Regions from separate parts of the Bacillus pacificus genome, predicted to be linked through region 2. Evidence: riboswitches for the same ligand, from Rfam matches in the RefSeq annotation. Region 2 holds a riboswitch; the other holds the start of a gene.

Region 1 (4,415 bases), 830 kb from region 2:
CTGGATTCGGGTGTCCCATGCGTTTAATGAGTTGTAAGCCAACTACTTCTTCATAAAATACGATAGATGTTTCTAGGTTTGCAACCATAAGTCCAACGTGTTCGATTCTTCTAACTGGCATGTAGATTCCTTCTTTCTGAAAATTATATACAATATATTATTGAAAATTAAGAAAATAAGCAAGATAAAAACCTTACAAATTTTAGCGTGTTATATGGTATAGTGAGAAAGTATGTTTGGGGAGAAGGAAGGAGATTATACGATGAATACAACTACTCAAACTCCTTCATTATCGGAAACGATGAAAGAGTGGCATTATGCATTAGCATATGAAATTAAACATTGGAAAACGATAGGTGGTAGTAAAATTTCTATCATGAATGGTCGTTTTTTATATACAGATTATGAAAGTACAGTATACGTATTTCAGCTTATTTCGGAAGTAAGCTTACCTGAAGGTTCACCAATTCGAATTGAGTTCGATGGTGAAGAAGCGACAGGGGAAGTATTATCTGTACATGGATTAGAAATAGAACTGAAGTTAAATGATTATATACAAGGTGAAATACGGGAAGCTGTTTTATATAGTGAACCGTGGCAGCTTTTAGAGCAACTACAAGAGCGGTTGAAAGAAGCACGTAAAGATAAGCTAAAACGTAATCGTATAAAGCGTATTGTTGATGGGACGAGCAGTCCGAAACATATGGAGAAGATGAAAAATCCGAAAAATGAATTGGCGTATCGCGCTTTTTATAATCCGACAACGTACGTATGGGGACCGCCTGGAACAGGGAAGTCTTACAATTTATCACGTATTATTTCGGCTCATTATCAAAAAGGAAAGTCGGTACTTGTGTTAGCTCATAGTAATGCAGCAGTGGACGTATTAATGAGTGAAGTAACAAAGCAAATTGAAAAGAAAAAGAAATGGACGCCTGGTGAAATTGTTCGTTACGGTTATAGTCAACACGAACATATACGAAATCATGAAACGTTACTTGCGTCGAAGTTAGTTGAAACGACGAACGGGTCTTGGGGTGAGGAGAGACTCTATTTAGAAGAGACACGACAAGAGCTTCGTGAAAAGATTTTATCATATAAAGCGACATCTGCTGATAAGAAGCGTATACAAGAGATTGAAAGTGATCTTCGAAAGCAAAAAGCGAAAATTAAAGAGGTAGAAAAAGAATACATTGAAAATGCGAAAGTAATCGGCGCAACTTTATCGAAATGTGCCATTGATTCACTTATTTATGAGCGTACATTTGATTTAGTTGTTGTAGATGAAGTAAGTATGGCATATGTTCCACAAATCGCATTAGCTGCATCACTTGGAAAACGTATCGTCGTTTGTGGTGACTTTTTACAGTTACCTCCAATTGCGATGGCGAACCATGAACTCGTTCGAAAATGGCTTGGAGAAGATATGTTTTACCATGCCGGGATTGTTGAGTCTGTTAATAAATCAGAAGCACACCCGAACCTATTTATGCTGCAGGAACAAAGACGTATGCATGCGGATATATCTAAGTTTACAAACTCATTCATTTATAAAAATAGAGTATACGATCATCCGTCTGTTTCAGAGCGTAAAGAACTTGCGCAATTGCAGCCGTTCGCAAATGAGGCGAGTGTTTTATTTGATACGAGCTTAATGGGAGCATTTTCGTTAAAAGACGCTGCTTCAGGGTCTCGTTTTAATATTATGTCTGGTTTAGTAGCGATGCAAATGATGTTAATCGGACTGTTAGACGGTGTTCAATCGATCGGTGTTGTTACACCTTACAGGGCGCAATCCCGCTTTTTATCAACGTGTATGAGAGAAATGTTGCAAAAAACGAAGTATCGTCACATACCTGTTTTAGCGGCAACGGTTCATAAGTTCCAAGGTTCTGAAAGAGATATGATGATATTTGATACAGTGGATAGCTATCCGCAAGAACGACCTGGCGTATTATTCTTTGATCACAAAAACCATCGCCTCGTCAATGTAGCAGTGACAAGAGCGAGAGGGAAGTTCATTCAATTATCAGATTGCCATTATATGCGTAAAAATCTTTCTAGAAAACAAGCGTTATCACAATTAACAGCTCATATAGAACGCCACGGAGATGTGTATGATCGCACGACATCAAGACAATTGTGGGAGCGAAAAATATCGAAACGATTACGTTGGTTTATGGAAATGAATCTGGAAGAGCCGAAAGAGCTATTAAAAGATATTTTAGCTGCAAAACGAAAAATCGTGATTTCACTTCCAAGTACAAAACAAGTGGATAAACGAGTATGGCAAGCGTTAATGCGTACAAATGCGCAAATAACGGTGTATAGTGATGGACCAGTTCCATTGAAAAATGTAAAGTTACAAAGACAAAATAAAGCATTCCCGTTTATCGTAATCGATGATGAAATCTTTTGGGCAGGGGCGCCCCTCACATCTCAAATGATGTTTGAAGGCAGTACGGAATTTCCATACGTATGTGCAAGACTGCAAGCACCTGAGACAATTGGTGTATTAAAAGGGTTTTTAGATATCCGGTAAATTCGGATAGGAATTCCTTGACTTTTATTTGAAATGAACTTAGAATGAATGTAATTTAATATAATTTTATGAAAATTCTTATCACGAGAGGTGGAGGGACTGGCCCTATGAAACCTCGGCAGCGGATTCGTTATGAATACTGTGCCAATTCCAGCAAGGTAACTTGAAAGATAAGAAAGAAGCTCATTTTGACTGTATATACAGAAGCCTCTTTCTATCTTTTAGAAAGAGGCTTTTTTACGTGAAAATAAAAGGAGGAAGAAAAATGGGAGCGACAGGAGTAGCGTCACAAAGAAAAACAATTGAAGAGAGTATCGAAAGAAATAAGGAAAAGTACATAGAAACAAGTCATGATATTCATGCGAATCCGGAGATTGGTAATCAAGAATTTTACGCATCTAGAACGTTAAGTTTATTACTAGGTAGTGCAGGATTTCAGTTGCAGCACAATATAGCTGGACACGAAACGGGATTTATCGCGCGAAAAAGCTCTGGAAAACAAGGGCCAGCAATCGCATTTTTAGCGGAGTACGACGCTTTACCAGGACTTGGCCATGCATGTGGTCACAATTTAATCGGCACAATTAGTGTTGCAGCAGCAATTGCATTATCAGAAACGCTTGAAGAAATTGGGGGAGAAGTTGTCGTGTTTGGAACACCAGCTGAAGAAGGAGGACCGAACGGTAGCGCAAAATCGAGTTATGTAAAGGCGGGTTTATTTAAAAACATTGATGCGGCGCTTATGATTCATCCGAGCGGAAAAACAGCAACAACGAGTCCTTCACTAGCAGTCGATCCACTTGATTTTCATTTTTACGGAAAAACAGCTCATGCTGCAGCTTCACCTGAAGAAGGAATTAACGCATTAGATGCGGTGATTCAGCTGTACAACAGTATTAACGCACTTCGCCAACAACTTCCGTCAGATGTGAAGATTCATGGTGTTATTACAGAAGGCGGAAAAGCACCTAACATTATTCCTGACTACGCCGCAGCAAGATTCTTCATCCGTGCAGCGACGCGAAAAAGATGTGCGGAAGTAACAGAAAAAGTAAAAAATATTGCTCAGGGAGCAGCGTTAGCAACAGGCGCAAAAGTGAAAATCCATCAATTCCAAAATGAAATCGATGAACTACTCGTAACAAAAACATTTAATGAAGTCGTAGCCGAAGAACTAGAATTACAAGGTGAAGACGTAAATCGGAAAGAAAGATTTGGCATCGGCTCAACAGATGCAGGAAATGTAAGCCAAGTCGTACCGACCATTCATCCGTACATTAAAATCGGCCCAGATGATTTAATTGCACATACGAATGAATTTAGAGAAGCAGCGCGTTCAGAATTAGGAGACAAAGCATTAATTACATCGGCAAAAGCGTTAGCAAATACGGCGTATCGATTAATTACGGAAGAAGGGCTGTTAGAGAAGGTGAAGGAAGAGTTTAGAGGGGCGCAGAGGAATCAGGGATAAGTGGTTAAAGGGAGTGGATGATCCACTCCCTTTTCTTTTTTGAGAAAATTTGATGCCAATTCGCTTATTCCTTTATCAGAACGACAATTTCTCCTCGAACTCACTCTTTAATACAATTAAAGGAGACGATAATCCAAATTGCATTAAAGAGTCTAAAAATGTAGCGAGAGAATCCATCGAATCGCTCATGACCTTCATCATATAATTAAACTCCCCGCTAATTCGATATAAATCTGTTACTTCAGAAGCGGTATTACAATATTGGATAAAATCAGAGCATTGGCTCGTTTTAAACATAACGAATGCTTGAATGTTTTTATTAATTTTAGAAGGCTCAAATTTCGTTCGGTAAGCCGCTATAACTCCTTGATCTTCAAGTTTATTAATACGCTCTTTTACAGC
Region 2 (4,415 bases):
TAAGTTATGTGAATCATCATGGATTAAATATGTCGCTATAATTCCGCTCATTGTTATAACCTCCTAGTTAAATAAAAAAACCTCTCAGCTAAGGAGAGGTTTTTTTACAACCAGCTCCTTATCTGTCAGCGTAATGCTGCGAGAATTAGCACCGTGTCTACAATTGTAGATCGGTTGCCGGGTTTCGTCGGGCTCGTCCCTCCACCTGCTCTTGATAAGAAGTATTTAGAAATGTTTAAATTTTTAAGATAACTGAATTTTGTCAGATATTTTTCATGTTGTCAATTACTTTTTGAAAAAATTTAATTTATCAATTCGATGAATGGCTTCTCTTAACCTATCTTCTGTATGTAAGAGACCAACACGGACATACCCTTCGCCATGCTCACCAAATCCAACACCAGGAGCAACTGCGACATGTGCTTTTTCTAGTAAAATATTAGAAAATTGCTCAGAAGTATATCCTTTTGGAACAGGAAGCCATGCAAAGAATGATCCTGTTGGAATGTTTACATTCCAACCAATTGAGTGACAAGCTGAAATAAGAGCGTTTCGTCGAGATTCGTAACTATTTACAAGGTCTATTACGCAAGACTGTGAACTTAATAGTGCTTCGCGGGCGGCATCTTGAACTGCACCGAAGATGCTAACATACATATGATCTTGTAATAGGTTGATTGTTTCAATCACACTTTCATTCCCTACAGCAAAAGCGATGCGCCAGCCAGCCATATTAAAAGTTTTCGATAATGTGTAAATTTCGATTCCTGTATCTTTGGCACCGTCTGCTTGTAAGAAACTAACTGGCTTTTGACCGTCGAATCCTATAGCACCATAAGCAAAATCATGAACAACTAATATATTGTGTTTATTGGCAAAATGAATCGTTTCATCAAAAAAATCTTTTGATGCAGTAGCACCTGTAGGATTATTTGGATAGTTTAAAAACATTAATTTTGCACGCTCGGCAATAGAATCATCAATTTTCGCATAATCTGGTAAAAAGTTATTTTCTGCAATAAGTGGCATTGTTTCAAATTTTGCTTTTGCTAAAGCGACACCTGATAAATAATCTGGATAACCTGGATCGGGAACGAGAATCGTATCACCAGGGTTTGTAAAGCAAACTGGTAATTCTACTAATCCAGCCTTTCCACCAAACAAAATAGCAACTTCAGTTTTCGAATTTAATTCTACGCCGTATTCACGTTGATAGAATGTTGCTACAGCTTCTTTTAAGCTTTCGTGTCCGCGAAATGGCGGATATTTATGATGAATGGTCTTTTCAGCAGCATCTTGCAAAGCTTTTACGATATGCTGCGGTGTTGGTTGATCTGGATTACCTTGACCTAGATTAATAACATCGTGACCAGCTGCAACGACTTTGTTAACTTTTGCAACAAGTGAAGCGAAAAATTGTGTTGGCAATGATGTTACTATCTCAGAAGGTTGAAATGATTTCATACTTTCCACCTCTTTTGAAAGTTGTTACAATTCTAGTGACAAATGATATAATCTTTCCAGTATTTTGTAAAGAAAAAAATGAGAATGGGGCTGAAAAAATGAAAGTCGCATGTATTCAGATGGATATTGTCTTTGGAGATGTAGAAAAAAATATTGAGAATGCTAAAAATAAAATAAGCGAAGCGATGAAGGAAAGACCAGATGTTATCGTCTTACCAGAACTATGGACAACAGGTTATGATTTAACGAGACTCTCTGAAATTGCAGATAGGGATGGATTGGAAACGAAAGAAAAGTTGATAGAATGGTCGAAACAATATGGTGTACATATTGTTGGTGGTTCTATAGCAAAGCAAACGGAGCGAGGTGTTACAAATACAATGTATGTTGTAACGAATAAAGGAGAACTAGTCCATGAATATAGTAAAGTGCATTTATTTCAGCTTATGGATGAACATAAATATTTAATCGCTGGAAATCGTACTGGTGAATTTAAGTTAGATGATGTAGAGTGCGCTGGCACAATTTGCTATGATATTCGTTTTCCGGAGTGGATGCGCGTTCATACTGCTAAAGGTGCAAAAGTTTTATTTGTTGTAGCTGAATGGCCATTAGTTCGTTTAGCACATTGGCGTTTGCTATTACAAGCAAGAGCAGTTGAAAACCAGTGTTATGTTGTAGCATGTAATAGGGCAGGGAAGGATCCAAATAATGAGTTTGCTGGCCATTCTTTAATTGTCGATCCTTGGGGCGAAGTTGTTGTAGAAGCAAATGAAGAAGAAGCAATTCTATTTGGAGAGCTTACATTCGAGAAAATTAAAGAAGTACGCAAAGGAATTCCAGTTTTTGCGGATCGACGTCCAGAATTATACAAATAAAATGTTGACAAGTGATTTTTATTCTTGGTATAGTCTTCAACATAAAGTTAAAAATTCTAAAAAATTATACAACTCTTATCAAGAGCAGGTGGAGGGATTTGGCCCGATGAAGCCCAGCAACCGACCGTAATACCATTGTGAAATGGGGCGTTTATTTACGCCAAAAGGCACGGTGCTAATTCCAGCAGAAAGTAAAACTTTCTGGCAGATAAGAGGGGAGAAGATAAACTTCAAACCTCTTTCTTAGTGGAAAGAGGTTTTTCTACGTCAGAAAAACCTCTGAATATAAAAAAGGGGGAGAAGACGATGGGATATTATGCATTAACTGAAACAGCAGCTATACAATATGCGAAAGAACACGGTTATTTTGAAAAGAAAGCAAATGTAGTTTGTCATGAAATTGGAGATGGAAATTTAAATTACGTGTTCAAATTAGATGATGGAGAGAAGTCTATTATAATAAAACAGGCACTGCCATATGCGAAAGTAGTTGGTGAAAGCTGGCCGTTATCTATAAAAAGAGCGACAATTGAAAGCAAGGCACTGAAAATTTTTGCGAAGTATGTACCGGATTATGTTCCGGTAGTGTACAGTCATGATGAAGAGTTAGCAGTAACAGTAATAGAAGACTTATCAAGACTAACAATTACAAGAAAAGGATTAATAGATGGAGAAGAATATCCACTTTTATCCCAACATATCGGTCGTTTTCTAGCAAATGTTTTATTTTATACTTCAGATTTCGGTTTACAGTCAGAAGAGAAAAGGGGACTAGAAGGTACATTTGTAAACCCAGATCTCTGCAAGATTACAGAAGAGTTAGTGTTTACAGATCCGTTTGGCCATTACGATACGAATGATTATGAGCCGGAATTACAACTAGCGGTTGATGAATTGTGGAGTGATAAAACTTTAAAATTAAAAGTAGCACAATATAAATATAAGTTTTTAACGAGAAAAGAAGCACTTATTCATGGTGATTTACATACTGGTAGTATTTTTTCATCACCTTCTGAAACGAAAGTGATTGATCCGGAGTTTGCAACTTATGGCCCATTTGGATTTGATCTTGGTCAATTTATTGCAAATCTATTATTAAATGCTCTATCTAGAGAGGAAGAACAGAGAAGTGTGCTATTTTTCCATATTGAGAAAACATGGAGCTATTTCGTAGACACTTTTACAAAGTTATGGATTGGAGAAGGTGTAGAAGCATATACGAAAGAGAAACAATGGTTGCCGATTATTTTGCAAAATATTTTTACGGATGTGGTCGGATTTGCTGGATGTGAGCTTATCCGAAGAACAATTGGCTTAGCACATGTAGCTGATTTAGATGAAATAGCAAATAAAGAAAAGAGAATTCAAGCTAAGAAACAAGCTTTATACTTAGGTAAAGAACTAATAAAATATGAATCTAAAAACGCTGATATTCAACTGTTCCGAACATTATTTCAACAGACAGTTTCTGGAGGGGTAAAAGCATGAGTACAATTGTTACGATTCCGAGGTCTGTCAGTTGGAAAGGGGATGCTATTGCAGTATTAAATCAAACAAAGTTGCCGCATAGCACAGAATATAAAACATTAACGACGATTGAAGAGGTATGGAAAAGTATTGTCATGCTAGAAGTACGAGGAGCACCGGCAATTGGAATTGTAGCTGCATTTGGCTTGGCGCTTGCAGCAAAAAAATATACTACTTTACATATTGAAGAATTTCAAAAGAAGTTTAATAGAGATTGTAATTATTTAGGAACGTCACGCCCGACAGCAGTCAATTTATTTTGGGCAATCGATCGTATGAGAGAATCTATTCAAGAAATTACTACAATAAAAGAAGCACAAAAAATATTAGAAGAAGAAGCGCTTCTCATTCAGCAAGAAGATGAAGCAGTATGCAGGAGTATTGGAGAACATGCATTATCATGTTTTCAAGATGGTGATAACATTTTAACGATTTGTAACGCTGGCAGTATTGCAACTGCTAAATATGGTACTGCACTAGCACCGTTTTATATTGGGAAAGAAAAAGGTGTACATTTACATGCATATGCATGTGAAACGAGACCAG

The links. Region 2 has a riboswitch for S-adenosylmethionine ahead of mtnK (S-methyl-5-thioribose kinase). Riboswitches for the same ligand answer to the same signal wherever they lie in the genome.
Region 1: it holds a riboswitch for S-adenosylmethionine, as region 2 does, so the genes downstream of both, LMD38_RS11135 (M20 family metallopeptidase) here and mtnK (S-methyl-5-thioribose kinase) in region 2, are expected to answer to the same signal.

What each region holds. Positions count from the first base shown of each region.
Region 1 covers NZ_CP086328.1:2,130,427-2,134,841, forward strand. Annotated here, with positions in the region: gene LMD38_RS11125 (VOC family protein) at 1-121, opposite strand, end outside; gene LMD38_RS11130 (AAA domain-containing protein) at 233-2,542, shown strand; SAM riboswitch class I at 2,618-2,719, shown strand; gene LMD38_RS11135 (M20 family metallopeptidase) at 2,808-4,013, shown strand; gene LMD38_RS11140 (Lrp/AsnC family transcriptional regulator) at 4,089-4,415, opposite strand, start outside.
Region 2 covers NZ_CP086328.1:1,299,233-1,303,647, forward strand. Annotated here, with positions in the region: gene mtnW (2,3-diketo-5-methylthiopentyl-1-phosphate enolase) at 1-51, opposite strand, end outside; SAM riboswitch class I at 116-221, opposite strand; gene LMD38_RS06910 (pyridoxal phosphate-dependent aminotransferase) at 286-1,464, opposite strand; gene LMD38_RS06915 (carbon-nitrogen family hydrolase) at 1,479-2,342, shown strand; SAM riboswitch class I at 2,415-2,557, shown strand; gene mtnK (S-methyl-5-thioribose kinase) at 2,649-3,830, shown strand; gene mtnA (S-methyl-5-thioribose-1-phosphate isomerase) at 3,827-4,415, shown strand, end outside.